Regions from separate parts of the Pseudoalteromonas sp. HL-AS2 genome, predicted to be linked through region 2. Evidence: predicted binding sites of a transcription regulator. Region 2 holds the regulator's gene; the other holds the start of a gene.
What was found. Region 2 encodes sigma-54, which starts transcription at its own class of promoters, with help from an activator protein. Its sites were predicted from a motif close to GTTGGCACGNNNNTNGNNT; they were not measured.

Region 1: a site for sigma-54 is predicted at 2,939-2,957, ahead of RB215_RS02655 (BON domain-containing protein). Genes of this name have one in related genera too.

The regions. Positions count from the first base shown of each region.
Region 1 covers NZ_CP133571.1:558,895-566,985, forward strand. The annotation lists gene RB215_RS02650 (YgiQ family radical SAM protein) at 241-2,418, shown strand; gene RB215_RS02655 (BON domain-containing protein) at 2,558-2,878, opposite strand; gene srmB (ATP-dependent RNA helicase SrmB) at 3,132-4,358, opposite strand; gene RB215_RS02665 (tRNA1(Val) (adenine(37)-N6)-methyltransferase) at 4,434-5,132, shown strand; gene RB215_RS02670 (DUF2147 domain-containing protein) at 5,185-5,631, shown strand; gene fldB (flavodoxin FldB) at 5,695-6,216, opposite strand; gene xerD (site-specific tyrosine recombinase XerD) at 6,324-7,250, shown strand; gene dsbC (bifunctional protein-disulfide isomerase/oxidoreductase DsbC) at 7,313-8,041, shown strand.
Region 2 covers NZ_CP133571.1:2,662,041-2,670,131, forward strand. The annotation lists gene RB215_RS12405 (KpsF/GutQ family sugar-phosphate isomerase) at 1-966, shown strand, start outside; gene kdsC (3-deoxy-manno-octulosonate-8-phosphatase KdsC) at 967-1,518, shown strand; gene lptC (LPS export ABC transporter periplasmic protein LptC) at 1,515-2,072, shown strand; gene lptA (lipopolysaccharide transport periplasmic protein LptA) at 2,062-2,607, shown strand; gene lptB (LPS export ABC transporter ATP-binding protein) at 2,604-3,329, shown strand; gene RB215_RS12430 (RNA polymerase factor sigma-54) at 3,399-4,892, shown strand; gene hpf (ribosome hibernation promoting factor) at 4,919-5,206, shown strand; gene ptsN (PTS IIA-like nitrogen regulatory protein PtsN) at 5,211-5,663, shown strand; gene rapZ (RNase adapter RapZ) at 5,685-6,530, shown strand; gene RB215_RS12450 (HPr family phosphocarrier protein) at 6,574-6,846, shown strand; gene mgtE (magnesium transporter) at 6,994-8,091, shown strand, end outside.

The DNA.
Region 1 (8,091 bases), 1.1 Mb from region 2:
AATTTAGCATATTAACTCGGGTGTGCTTAACTTTCGAGGTTAATTTTATAGCAACTATTTTTTAATTGAGCTAGATACTTAGCCACAACCTATAAAAAGTAATAGTTAATTTAGGTGTATAAGTATTAAAAAATAACGAAACTTCACTTTAAAACCGCGCGGCACAGCAAAGTAGTGCTCTATCAAGGTAGGTTGGTATAGGGTATAATCTGCGCCTTTTGTTATTAAACGGTCAACTTTATGAGCACACTTAAAGCTAAGCGCGCCTTATTCTCATACCCAAAGTATTGGGCAGAGTGTTATGGCACAGCACCATTTTTACCTACTACACGCGAAGAAATGGATGCACTTGGCTGGGATAGCTGCGATATAATTATTATTAGTGGCGATGCTTATGTAGATCATCCTAGTTTTGGGATGGCAGTAATTGGCCGGGTACTTGAGGCGCAAGGTTTTAGAGTGGGTATTATTGCCCAGCCAGAATGGGACTCTAAAGAAGCGTTTATGGCGCTGGGTAAACCCAATTTATTTTTTGGTGTAACCGCTGGCAACATGGACTCGATGATTAACCGTTATACAGCTGAAAAACGCATGCGCCATGATGATGCCTACACGCCAGACAATATTGGTGGTAAACGCCCTGATCGTGCGGTAATCATTTACTCACAACGTTGCCGCGAAGCGTATAAAGATGTACCACTTATTTTAGGTGGCATTGAAGCAAGTTTACGCCGTGTTGCTCATTACGATTATTGGCAAGAAAAAGTGCGTCGTAGTGTTTTGTTTGACGCTAAAGCCGATATTTTAATATATGGTAATGCGGAGCGCCCACTGGTTGAGGTTGCTCATCGTATTGCAGCGGGCGAAAGTACCGATACCATTCAAGATGTACGAGGGACTGCGGTTATTCGTAAAGAGCCGTTACCAGGCTGGCGTGGCAGTGACTCTACCGCTATTGATAAAATAGGTAAAATTGATCCAATTCCAAACCCGTATGGCGCAGATGATGTTGGCTGTAGCAAATCAGAATTTAAACAAGCAGGTATAGACTTAAAAGCCGAAGCCGCCAAGGTTATTACTATTCAGCCAGCGCGCCCTAAGCCATGGGAAAAAACCTACGTTAAATTACCTGCGTTTGAGCAAGTAAGTGTGAATAAGCCATTGTATGCACATGCTTCTCGTATTGTGCACCAAGAAACTAACCCAGGTTGTGCTCGTGCTATTTTTCAGCGCCACGGCGATCGTTCTATTTGGGTTAATCCCCCAGCATATCCACTAGAAACACATGAAATGGACGCCGTATTTGGTTTGCCGTATCAACGTATTCCTCATCCTAGCTACGGGGATGCAAAAATACCTGCCTACGACATGATTAAAACGTCAGTTAATATTATGCGAGGCTGTTTTGGTGGTTGCAGTTTCTGTTCGATTACCGAACATGAAGGGCGGATTATTCAAAGCCGTTCGCAAGAATCAATAATTGAAGAAATTGAGCAAATTAGAGATAAAGTACCCGGGTTTACCGGGGTTATTTCTGACTTAGGTGGCCCAACAGCCAACATGTATAAATTGGGTTGTACTAGCAAAAAAGCAGAAAGTACCTGTCGACGTTTATCGTGTGTATACCCTGAAATATGTAAGCATATGGATACCGATCATACGCCAACAATTGAGCTGTATAAAAAAGCCCGTGAAGTTAAAGGCATTAAAAAAATATTAATCGCCTCGGGTGTACGCTACGATTTAGCCGTGCAAGATCCACGTTACGTTAAAGAATTAGTTACTCACCATGTAGGTGGATATTTAAAAATAGCGCCAGAGCATACCGAAGATGGACCATTATCAAAAATGATGAAGCCAGGTATGGGAGCGTACGATCAGTTTAAAGCGTTATTTGATAAGTACTCAAAAGAAGCGGGTAAAAAACAGTATTTAATCCCATACTTTATTTCGGCGCACCCAGGTACTAAAGACGAAGACATGGTAAACATGGCTTTGTGGCTTAAGTCGAACGACTTTAAACTTGATCAGGTACAAAATTTTTACCCATCTCCAATGGCAAATGCGACCACTATTTATCATACCGAGATGAACTCACTGCGTAATATTAAAAATAATACCGAAGTAGTACCTGTGCCGAAAGGTGCGCGCCAGCGTCGTTTACATAAAGCAATTTTACGCTATCACGATCCTGCGGGCTGGCCAATGATCCGCGAAGCACTGCGCAAAATGGGTAAAGCTAACCTAATAGGTAAAGCGCCAAATTGCTTAGTGCCAGAAGAAGGGCGCGACGAAAGAGCTGCAAAAGGAAGTAGTCGAGGTGGGCGCCCAGCATTAACGCGCCATACTGGTTTTAGCCAATTTCATAAGGCCAATACAAAACCAAAGGTAGCGAGTAATCGCCAAAGAGCTAAATAGAAATCATAGTTTAAAAAGTAGTTACCCTGTTTGGCTTATTACTAAGCTTGGGCTTGATTACTGAATATATGAGTACTGAAAAAAATGCCGCTTATTTTGCAATAAGCGGCATTTTTTATGTAAGTTATTTAAGTAAAACTTAAATAATATCAATTTTGTTACGAATGATTTTTACGCCATCCATATTTTCTAAAAACTTTTGTGCCAACGCACGCTCAAAACCTGTTTGCGCTTTACCGTATAAATCTACTTCGCCATTTTTAACTTGTACGCGAATATCGCTTAGCGCTAAATTAGGGTTGGTACGCAAAGTGTGGGTAATCGATTGCTGTAAGTTAGGTTGGGTTGCCAGGCTGCTAACGACAACCATATTTGTTGTAGCACTCACTTTTGTAGCGCATGCTAATAAAAACAAACAACAAAATGATACTAAAGCGATAGTTAATTTTAAACGGCTCATAATCATATCCTTACATTGCAATTAATCGGGTAGCCAAATTAGGCGGAGTTACCATGGTAGTTACAATTATCGTTCCATATTTAATGTACTGAAAATAAAGGCTATTTTATTAAGTGGGAATTCAGGTGGGCAATTGTTACATAAAACTAAGTAGAGATTACATAGCCCTAAACCGTGCAGTTATGGGGAACAGGCATTAAAAAGCCGACATTTTTGTCGGCTAATATAATACTAATTACAGTATGCGCTTAAGTTACTTTTTCTTTTTAACTTTAGCTTTTTTCTTCGCTTTCATTTTAACCGGATCTTTACGCTTTTTAGCCGGAGGCTTAGCTTCTTTATGCTTTGGCTCTAATCCTTTAATAACACGACGTTTAAGTTTTTGCTCAATATAGCGTTCTATTTTATAAAGAATGCCAATATCGTGCGCTTCAACCAGTGAAAGAGCGATGCCTTTTTTACCAGCGCGGCCTGTACGGCCAATACGGTGTACATATATATCGGCTGTGCGTGGTAGGTCAAAGTTAATTACATGGCTAATATCAGCCACGTCAATACCGCGCGCCGCTACATCGGTAGCAACTAATATACGGGTTTTGCCGCTATGGAAGTTTTCCATCGCTTTCATGCGTTTGTCTTGCGGCATTTCGCCGCGCAACCAGGCTGCTTTAACATCGTTAGTTGTTAGTTCACCAATTAGCGTTTCAAGGCGCTCACGGGTTTTAACAAACACTATGGCTTTAGTTACGTCTGGGCCATTAAGGGTATTAACTAACAGCTCAAGTTTATGATGATAGTCGTCGGCTAAATGTACCCACTGGTGAATTTTAGCCTTTTCTTTGCGTGACGATTCAGCTTCAAGCAATGCTGGATCGTTTAGCGTTGTTTCAGCAAATCTTTCAACACTGTCGCCTTCAAGGGTTGCTGAGAATAAAAAGCACTGACGACGATTTTTAGCTTCATCACAAATACGGCTCATTTCTTTTTTAAAGCCCATGTCTAGCATGCGGTCGGCTTCATCAATAATAAGCATTTCTACGTGTTCAGCATGAAAGTTTTCGGTTTCTAAATATTCCATTAAACGCCCTGGGGTGGCGATTAAAATGTCATTATTTTTTTCAAAAATCTCTTTATGCGTACCATAGTTAATACCGCCTGTTACTACCCCAATTTTAAGGTTAGTACGTTTAGCAAGTAGTTCGCATTGTTCATGAATTTGATAAGCTAGCTCACGAGTTGGCGTCATTACTAATACGCGCGCAAAACCAGGATCACGACGCGGAAAATCCAATAAATATTGAATAGCCGGAATTAAAAAGGCGGCTGTTTTACCTGTACCTGTAGGCGCAGATGCTAAAATATCACGCCCCTGAAGTGCTTCAGGAATAGCTTGTTGTTGAATGCTGGTTGGCGTTTCGTAACCCATTTTATTAATGGCGTCGAGTAGCTTGTTATCAAGATCAAATTCAGAAAATTGCATAGAGTGTCAAAAATAAAGGACAATGGCACTAATTATACTCGGTTACGCCTGCTTGGTGAATGAAAAGGTGAAAAAATGTCTGGTTTTGCATTTAAACAATTTAAAGTTGCGCACGAACAGTGTGCAATGAAGGTATCAACCGATGGTATTTTGCTTGGAGCATGGGCTAATTTAAGTAATGCCAACAGCTTGCTCGATATAGGTACAGGCACGGGATTGCTGGCGCTTATGTGCAAACAGCGCAGCCCCCAGTTAACTATAACGGCGGTAGAAGTTGATAAAAATGCTTACCAACAAGCGTTGCAAAATATTGCCGCTAGCCCGTGGCCAAATATAGAGGTGCACCAGCAAAGCATTCAAACTTTTAACAGCGCGCAGCCATTTGATGTAGTGATAGCCAATCCGCCGTATTTTAATCACAGTTTAAAAGGTAATAATAAGGCGCGTAATATTGCGCGCCATACAGATGGTTTAAGTTTTGCTGAGCTAATTAGTGCTTTTAAAAAGCTCAGTCATTCAGGCTCAACCTTTAGCTTAATTTTACCCACTACAGAGGTTGCGGTGTTTATTGAACTTGCTACTCAAAACGGGCTTTTTTTAAATACTCATTGCCAAGTAAAGGCGACGCCAAATAAAGCGATTAGCCGAAGCCTAATGACCTTTAGCTATATAAACCAGAGCATTGTGGAATCAGCTTTGTGTATAAAAGATAATGAAAACAACTATAGCGAAGATTATATTACGCTATGCAAAGCATTTTATTTGAAGATGTAATGTGGTAAACAGTGCTGGTATGATGAGTTTATATGTATACAGGAAACTTATAATGAAAAAACGAACTAAATCAGTATTATTAAGCGCCTTAGCCGCTACATTTTTTACAACGCAGAGCGTACTTGCCAGTATGACGCCTGTTGGGCTTTGGAAAACCATTGATGAAGACACTAATGAAGCTAAGTCGTATGTCCGTATAGTTGAAAATAACGGGGTTTTAAGCGGCACCATTGAAACATTATTAAATAAAGATAAGCAAAATGCAGTGTGCTCGCAGTGCTCGGGCGATAAAAAAGATCAGCCCATATTAGGCATGACCATTATTGATAATGTGATTGATAGCGGTGATGGTAGTTGGGAAGACGGTCAAATACTCGACCCAAATAACGGTAAAAGCTATACAGTGCGCTTAACGACTCAAGATGCTGGTGAAAAATTAGAAGTGCGTGGTTATATTGGCTTTTTTTATCGTAACCAATATTGGCTAAGAGTGGAGTAGTTAGCCAATAAAATTAAAGCGCAGTGTGGCTGCGCTTTACAAGTACAACAATAATAAACAGTATTACAGGGTTTCGCTGTACTCGGTCATTACCTGTTCAACCCAAGTGGCAATACGCTCGTCGCTTAGCTCGTACTGGCTGTCTTCATCAAGGGCTAAACCAACAAAGTGTGTACCGTCTTCGGTGAGTGCTTTAGATGCTTCAAACTCGTAACTATTGTCGTTTGGCCAAAAACCTAACTGGGTAAATGTTTGCGGACTTATTTCGTCGTGTAGCATGCCAAGCGCATCTTGAAACCACTGGCCGTAACCTTGTTGATCACCCATGCCAAATAACGCGATGGTTTTACCATTTAAGTTTACGTCTGCTATGTCGTCCCACTTTGACTCCCAGTCTTCTTGTATTTCACCAAAATCCCAGGTTGAAATACCAAAAATAATGAAATCGTATTGCTCTGCATTTTTTAGTGGTTCGTCTTTAATATTATGCAAGGTAACGATATCGGCACCAATAATGTCGCGAATTTTTTCTGCTGCCATTTCGGTGTAGCAGGTAGTAGAGCCAAAAAATAAACCAATTTGCATCGTATTTATCACTGTGTAATTGCCTGATATGATAAGCTCAAGTTTACCGTAAGGTGTTTTTAATTGATACCTTAGGCAATGGCTATAACAAAAATGAGAGCACAAAAGTGACAACGCTAGCTGACGACTTTTCAGAACCAAGCACGGCACCAAAAAGCAATAACGATTACCTAGAAACCTTTTTAGATTGTTTGTATTTAGAGCAAGGGGTGAGTGAAAATACACTATCGGCGTATCGCAGCGATTTAGATAAGTTTTGCCAGTTTTTAAAAGGCAAAAATTTAATGACTGTAACCGGCCTAGACGTTGAAAGCTATTTAGCCCATAGAGTTGATCTAGGCTTAAAGCCGCGTAGTACTGCGCGTAGTATTAGTGCGCTTAAGCGTTTTTATCAGTACTTTGTGCGCGAAAAGTTAATTAGCGACTCGCCAATGCTCAATATTGCGCAACCTAAAGCAGGACAGTCTTTGCCTAAAACGCTTTCGGAGGCTGAAGTAGAGGCGCTACTGAGCGCTCCCAATACCGATGAGCCAATGGGGCTGCGCGATAAAGCCATGCTTGAGTTACTATATGCAACAGGTTTGCGGGTTAGTGAGCTTGTAGGGCTGCGGATTGAACAAATTAATTTGCGCCAAGCTGTAGTGTTTGTAAAAGGTAAGGGGAATAAAGAACGTTTAGTGCCACTGGGCGAAGAGGCCATGTATTGGCTTGAGCAGTTTTTAAAGGTGGGACGGGCGCAAATGATTAAACACGCCACCGACTTTGTGTTTCCCTCAAAGCGAGGGGTTGGCATGACCCGACAAACTTTTTGGCATAGAGTGAAGCACTATGCTATTTTGGCATCAATTGAGTCGTCATTGTCACCGCATACATTGCGCCATGCATTTGCAACCCACTTATTAAATCATGGGGCAGACTTACGTGTGGTTCAAATGATGTTAGGACACAGTGATTTATCAACCACCCAAATATATACGCATGTTGCAAATGAGCGATTAAAATCGGTACATGCGCAGCATCATCCACGTGCTTAATATGAAATTTATTATCACTAAGCCGGTCAATTGATATGTATTTATAAAAATAGAGAAGAATTATGAAAAAATTAATGTTAGCAGGTGCCATGTTATGCACTAGTTTAAGTGCCGTAGCGAATGATGTGGCTGTAGCCCCTAACGCTAATGATCCTATTGTTATTAAATTTGCCGCGCTTGGCGTTACCGTTAAGCAAATAAACCCAAGCCCAGTAGCGGGTTTAAAAGAACTGATCACTAATCAAGGTGTGCTTTATGCAAGCCCAGACGGACAGTTTTTAATGCAAGGGACACTTATAGACTTAAATAATCGTAGTAATTTAACCGAAAAAGCACTAAACGGCGTACGCCAAGCTGGGTTAAAAGAATACGAAGATTCGATGATAGTGTACAAAGCACCTAACGAAAAACATAGCATTACCGTATTTACCGACATTAGCTGTGGTTATTGTCGTAAATTACACCGTGAGCTAGATGATTTACTTGAAGCGGGTATTACCGTTAAGTATTTAGCGTTTCCGCGCGGTGGCCTACAAGGTTCAGGTTATAATGACTTAATGAACGTATGGTGTGCTAAAGATCAACAAGAAGCACTAACCGAAGCTAAAAGTGGCTCAAATACTACAGCAGTTAAAGGTTGTAGTGCGCCAGTTGCTGAGCATTATCAGCTAGGTCAAAGCTTTGGTGTTACCGGTACACCTGCTATTATTTTAGAAGATGGCACCATGATCCCAGGTTATCAGCCAGCTGCCGCATTAAGCGCTGCGCTTAACGCTAGTAAAGCCCCATAGTAATTAAATTTACGGTGCGCATAAAAAAGGCCGAAAGGCCTTTTTTTGTA
Region 2 (8,091 bases):
AAGCTAAGTTTTATCGAGCAAGGGCTACGTGTTCTTGATATCGAGCGCCAAGCACTTTTTGATATAAAACAATATGTAGATGATAATTTTCATCAGGCATGTCAGCTTATGTATGACTGCAGCGGCCGTATTATAATTATTGGTATGGGTAAGTCGGGGCATATTGGCCATAAAATTGCGGCAACTTTAGCAAGCACTGGTAGCCCTGCTTTTTTTGTGCACCCAGGCGAAGCCAGCCACGGCGATTTGGGCATGATCACTAAAAACGATGTCGTTATGCTTATTTCTAACTCAGGCGAAACCAGTGAAGTACTTAATATTATTCCAGTGTTAAAACGCCTTGGTGCAAAAATTATTTCCATGACAGGAAATACACAATCAACCATGGCCACACTTGCTAACGTGCATGTATGCATTAAAGTAGAAAAAGAAGCCTGCTCATTAGGCTTAGCACCAACAGCCAGTACCACGGCAACACTCGCTATGGGCGATGCAATGGCGGTAGCACTGTTAGAAGCACGCGGATTTACTGCCGATGACTTTGCACTATCGCATCCCGGTGGCAGTTTAGGGAAGCGATTACTGCTCACCTTAAAAGATGTTATGCACAGCGGTGTAAATACGCCTATTATAACTACTTCGCAAACTATTAAAGATGCGCTGATTGAGATGACAGCTAAAGGCTTAGGTATGACCGCCATAGTTGACGATAATCAGCAACTCGCCGGGTTATTTACCGATGGTGATTTACGCCGTATTTTAGAGCAACGCGTTGATATTCATACCACATCAATAGATGCAGTAATGACTAAATCGTGTACCACGGCAACCCAAGATATGCTTGCTGCGCAAGCGCTTAATATCATGGAACATAAACGCATTAATGGCTTAATTATTATTAATGAGCATAATCAGCCTATTGGGGCACTCAATATGCAAGACCTACTTAAAGCAGGAGTATTATAAATGCAATTTGAAGAACTCTATCAAGCGCTAAGTGATGACGCTAAAGCGCGCGCAAAAAAAGTAAAACTACTTATATGCGACATTGATGGCGTATTTTCTGATGGCCGAATTTATCTTGGCAACCAAGGTGAAGAGCTAAAAGCATTTAATACAAAAGATGGCTTTGGTATTAAAGCACTTATTAACAGCGGCTTTGAAGTAGCGGTTATTACCGGCAGGCACTCGCAAATAGTACAACAACGTATGACCAGCTTAACCGTGCAGCATATTTATCAAGGTCAAGAAAACAAGCTTATTGCCTACCAAGAACTTAAAAACAAGCTTAATTTGAGCGATGAGCAAATTGCTTATATTGGTGATGATGGCCCTGATATGCCTGTTATGGAGTTAGTTGGCTTTGCAGTCGCAGTAAACGACGCGCACCCACTAATTAAACGCTTAGCACATTACACTACGCAAATGCCGGGTGGTTTTGGTGCAGTAAGAGAGCTAACCGACTTACTTATGCTTGAAAACAATAAACCATTAACTAGCCAAGGCACCAGTTCATGAATATAGCGCGCATAGTCTTAAGCGTTTTATTCATCGGCTGTATGGTTTGGCTTTGGTACCCTTATTTCACTCAGGTAAATACGGTTGCTAAAGCCGACTCAGAAGTAATAGCTAAACCCGATTACACCGCCATTGAGCTAAAACAAACAGCTTTTGACGAAAACGGTGAAATTAGCCATAAAGTAACTGCGGTTAAGACGGAGCTTTACGAGCAGCTAGGATTTACCTTATTCGAAAAACCTACTTTCATATTGTACGACGACAGACAAAAAACGTGGCGTATCAATGCTGATGAAGCAACACTTTACGATGAAAGACAATTAATTTTAGAGGGTAATGTAACTGCCCAAAACTTAATTGATGGCGCAATGATAGACAAAATTACCGCCGACAATATTCAAGTAGATATAATGCTACTCACTATGCGCAGCGAACAGCCCGTTATTATAACTGGACCGAATTTAAAGATCACCGGTAAAGGCCTTGAAGCCAATTTAACAACCGAGGTGATAAAACTAATTAACCATACGCGAACACTATATTATGACCAATAACCTTGCAAAAATACTTATTATTCCATCGCTTATACTTGTATTTAATAGTAATGCGGCAGAGCAAAGTACTTCCCCATTAGCTAATCAAATTTCTATTAGTGCTGACCGCCAAGAAGGCCAACTAAAAGAAAACGTTGGTATTTTTGAGAAAAACGTCGAGATAATTCACGGTAATCGTCGTATCACCGCCGATCGTTTAGAAGTACATAAGCGCGACGAACTTGGCGATAATAAACAACTATTAATTGCCACGGGCAGCCCTGCATATTTTGAAGAAAAGCAAGCAGATGGCACTGTCATGAGCGCCAGCGCTAACGAAGTACGTTACGATGTAGCGAAACGTTTTTTAACCCTGGTAGGAGATGCAAACATTTCTCAAGCTGGGCAAAAAATTACGGCTAAAAGCATCACCTATGATATAGAGCAACAGCTTATAAGTGCTGAAAAAGATGAAAACTCAACTGATCGGGTACACACTATTTTAGTGCCTGTAGACGTAAAAAAAGAACAAAAACTCAATAAAGGTCAGCCATGAGTACATTAAAAGCAGAGCTATTAGCAAAAAGCTATAAAGGCCGTGAAGTTGTTAAAAATGTAGGACTTGAAGTAAAAGCTGGCAGCATTGTTGGTTTACTTGGCCCAAATGGCGCAGGTAAAACCACTACCTTTTACATGATTGTAGGCTTAGTACCTAGCGACAAAGGTAAAATATTAATTGATGATAACGATATTACCTTACTTCCTATGCACAGCCGTGCTCGTTTAGGTATTGGTTATTTACCACAAGAATCTTCTATTTTTAGAAAGCTCACTGTGTATCAAAATTTAATGGCTATTTTAGAAACGCGTAAGCAACTAAATAAACAAGCCAGGGAAGAAACCCTAAATAGTTTATTGGACGAATTTAGCCTGCAACATATTCGCGACAGCTTAGGTATGGCGCTATCTGGTGGTGAACGTCGCCGCGTAGAAATAGCACGTGCTTTAGCTGCAGATCCTAAATTTATATTGCTTGATGAGCCCTTTGCTGGCGTGGATCCCATTTCAGTACTCGATATTAAAAAAATTATAGAACACCTTAAAAATCGTGGTATTGGCGTACTAATTACCGACCACAATGTAAGGGAAACCCTTGATGTTTGTGAAAAAGCCTACATTGTTTCTCATGGGGAGCTAATTGCATCTGGTACTCCTGAATTTGTATTAAACGATAAAACAGTACGTGATGTTTATTTAGGCGAGCAGTTCAAACTGTAATATTTATGTTATTACTATAAGCATCTGCTAAGATTAATCATATCAATTTATAAGGATTGTTAGAGATAAATGAGGCAATCATTACAGCTGCGCATGGGCCAGCAACTTACAATGACTCCGCAACTGCAACAGGCTATTCGCTTATTGCAGCTTAGTACCTTGGATCTCCAGCAAGAAATACAAGAAGCACTTGATAGCAACCCATTACTTGAAGTTGATGAACAAGATTACACGGAAGAATCAGCAGGTAAAAACGAGCAAAAAGCAGATGACATTACTGTTAGCGCCTCTGCTGACGACACCCCAAGCGAGTATGAGCAAGATAGCGGTGAAGCACTAAATAAAGACACCATAAGCGACGACATGGCCATGGATGTATCATGGGATGAATATATGAGCGCAGCGCCTGCCTCTTCATCAGGGCCAATGCCTGAAGATGAATCTATTTATCAAGGTGCATCAACCGAAACCCTGCATGAATACTTAATGTGGCAATTACAGCTCACCCCTTTTAGCCCTACCGACGAAGCTATTGCCATAGCTATCGTTGAAGCCGTAGATGACTCTGGTATTTTAACCCTCAGTTGCGAAGACCTTTTAGCAAGCTTTAATCAAGAAAGTGATGACGAACACGAAGTAGAACTAGATGAAATAGAAGCAGTGCTAAAGCGCATTCAATTATTTGATCCTGTTGGTATTGCAGCTCGCAGCTTGCAAGAATGCTTATGCATTCAATTAAATCAATTTGATAAAGACACCCCTTATATTAACGAAACAAAAATGGTGTTAACTGATCATATCGATTTACTCGCTGCTCGCGACTATCGTACGTTAATGAAAAAAACTAAGCTCAAAGAAGAAGAGCTTAAAGAAATAATGACACTTATTCATACGCTTAACCCTAAGCCTGCGGATACTATTGTCAGAGAAGAGTCTGAATACGTTATACCTGACGTGTCTGTTAAAAAAATAAAAGGCCGCTGGGTGGTAGAGCTAAACCCAGATAGCATGCCAAAAATACGTGTTAACAGCCAATATGCGGCTATGTCTCGTACAGTAAAATCCAGCGGTGACAGCCAATTTATTCGCTCGCACTTACAAGAAGCTAAATGGTTTATTAAAAGCCTAGAAAGTAGAAACGAAACCCTCCTGAAAGTAACTAATTGTATTGTTAAGCAGCAACAAGCGTTTTTTGAACATGGCCCAGAAGCCATGAAACCTATGGTTTTAAACGATGTTGCCGAAATAGTTGAAATGCACGAGTCGACTATTTCACGGGTCACTACGCAAAAATATATGCACACTCCACGTGGCATTTTTGAGCTTAAGTACTTTTTTTCAAGCCATGTAAGCACCGAAAATGGTGGCGAATGTTCATCAACTGCCATACGTGCCTTGATTAAAAAGTTGATAGCTGCAGAAAACTTAGCCAAACCATTGAGTGATAGCAAGATTGCAGATATATTGGCTGAGCAAGGAATTAAAGTAGCTAGACGGACAATTGCAAAATATCGCGAATCTCTGGCTATTCCCCCGTCGAATCAACGTAAAAGCTTGATTTAAGACGTACAACAAAGAGGAAAATGCTGATGCAACTAAACTTAACTGGTCGTCATGTAGACATTACAGACTCATTAAGAGACTATGTAAATAATAAATTTGCAAAGCTGCAAAGACACTCAGATCACATAACTAATGTGCATGTTATTCTCGATGTAGAAAAATTAAGTCAAAAAGCTGAAGCAACAATTTTTGTAAGTGGCGCTGAGCTATTTGCATCGACCGAACACCAAGATATGTACGCTGCCATTGACTCGTTGATTGACAAACTCGATCGTCAAGTAATTAAACACAAAGAGAAGTTTGCTCGACACTAACACTATGAAATTAAGCTCACTTATATGCCAGGACTGCAGCAAAGCTGTGGTCCTTTTTAATAGTAAAAAAAGAATTTTAGAATTCATCAGTGAACTCGCGCATAAAAAAATGCCGTATTTACCTCAGCAAGATATTCTCACTGCTTTATTGGCAAGAGAAAAGCTAGGTAGTACCGGTATTGGCCGAGGAATAGCAATTCCACATGGCCGTATGAGCGGGGCACAAGAGCCTCTTGCCTTAATTTTAATAAGCGAAACCGCTATTAATTTTGATGCAATTGATAATCGTCCAGTTGATATTTTTGTTGCGCTTATAGTGCCCGATGGCGATAACCAGCAGCACTTGAAAACACTAGCCACAATAGCTGATAAACTAAACGATAAAGAGTTTTGTAAGCAATTGCGTGCGGCAAAGTCTGATGAAGCGTTATACCAAGTTATTTTGGATCAATCCTAGTTACTAATAAAGGGGTGGTAAATGGAATTAATTATTATAAGTGGCCGATCAGGTTCTGGTAAGTCAGTTGCTTTACGTGTTGTAGAAGATTTAGGTTACTATTGTGTAGATAATATTCCGGTAAATTTGCTGCCTTCATTAGTGCGCAGTGTCTCTGATAACTACGATAAAATAGCCGTTAGTATAGACGTGCGTAACCTGCCTAAAGATCAGCAGCAGTTTAACGATATTCTTGAGTACTTGCCCGACTTTGCTAAACCAACGTTATTTTATTTAGATAGCGACGATCAAACGTTAATCCGCCGTTATTCAGAAACGCGTCGTTTGCACCCGCTTTCGATTGATTCGCTACCGCTAGATTTAGCAATAAAAAAGGAAAAAGAATTACTCGATGTACTCGTAACGCGGGCTGATCATGTCATTGATACAACCGATTTAAGTGTGCATCAACTTGCTGAATCTATGCGTGAAACCATACTCGGTAAAAAAGACAAACAGCTTATCATTACCTTTGAGTCGTTTGGCTTTAAGCATGGTATTCCCAAAGGTGCTGATTATGTTTTTGATGCGCGTTTTTTACCAAACCCACACTGGGAACCGGAGCTCAAGCCTTTAACTGGATTAGATCAACCAGTAAAAGATTATTTAGCTAGTCATAGTATTGTGCAAAAATTTACTTGGCAAATTCAAACCTTTGTACAAACGTGGTTACCACACCTAGAGCGTAATAATCGCAGTTATTTAACCATTGCTATTGGTTGTACTGGTGGTCAGCACCGCTCAGTTTATTTAGCGCAAACAATTGGTGAAAGCTTTGCTATGTCTCACCCTAATGTAAAAATTCGCCATCGCGAGCAAGAAAAATAATTCAATTTAAATAATCATCTGTTCAGCTTAAGTAGAGTATCTTATGCGCTTAGAAAATACATTTTTAATAAAAAACAAGCTAGGCCTGCATGCTAGAGCTGCTACCGTATTAGCACAATTAGCGGTACAATTTGACGCATCTATTACCTTATTTCAAGATGAAAAAGAAGCCGCTGGCGATAGCGTACTGGCTTTAATGTTACTAGAAAGCAGCCAAGGTAAAGAAGTAAAAGTAGTGTGCGAAGGACCCGATGCAGAGCATGCTTTACATGCCGTTGGCCAATTAATAGCGCAGCGCTTTAACGAACAAGAATAGTAGGCACTTTATTTAAACCAAGTAAACGAGCTAAAATATAGGGTTAGTGAAACCTTAAGCTAGTTTGGCTAAAAAAAGTAAGATAAACTGAACGAAGTTAATGACTAACTTCTTCCCTAACGTTATAAAAATAAATTAAGGACGCCAATGCCCGAAACTTTCGAACAAGACTACCCACTACAACAATTACAACAAGTGACCAAGTCACTCAATAGTGGTCAGTTTGTTCAAGTTAGGCGCATGCTGGCAAAAACAGCTCCTTGTGATACCGCACTTTTACTAGAATCATCACCACATAAAGTTCGCCGCCTGCTCTGGCAATTAGTTGATCCAGATGTACAAGGTGATGTCCTTGAAGAACTCTCTGAAGATGTACGTTTAGGCATTATTGCCCAAATGGAACCTAAGCACATTGCTGCTGCCACTGAAGACATGGGCCACGATGACTTAGGTGAAGTACTGCGAAGCCTGCCTGACACGGTTTATAAAGACGTGGTTAGCGCCATGGACATTCAAGATAGAGAACGTGCTACGCAAGCACTCTCCTATCAGGAACGCTCTGCTGGCGCGCTGATGAACACAGATACAGTAACCATTCGCCCTGATGTAACCCTAGATGTGGTACTGCGTTACATTCGCTTGCGCGGCGAACTCCCAGAAGGTACCGACGACCTTTACGTTGTCGATAAGCATAACTGTTTTTTAGGCGCTTTATCGTTAAGTACCTTACTAACTAATTCGCCCGAAAAAATTGTTCATGACCTAATGGATGAAGACTGTGAGTCTATTCCTATTTCGATGGATGAAAGCGAAGTGGCGCAATTATTTGAACGTCATAACTGGATATCAGCCCCAGTAGTTGACGACAATGCCCAACTACTTGGCCGTGTTACTATCGATGACATCGTTGATGTAATACGCGAAGACGCAGAACATCACTTATTAGGTTTAGCGGGTCTTGATGATGAAGAAGATACCTTTGCACCGGTTTTAAAAAGCTCAAAAAAACGCTCTGTTTGGCTAGGTGTTAACTTATTAACGGCTCTGGCAGCTGCTTTTGTTGCCAGCTTTTTTGAAGGTACTTTAGCAATACTGCCTATTTTAGCCGTGCTTAACGGCATTGTCCCTTCGATGGGTGGGGTGGCCGGTAGCCAGTCATTAACCTTGGTTATTCGTGGTATAGCAGTAGGTCATATTAACCAAACTAACCAACGCTTTGTAATGATAAAAGAACTCGCCATTGGT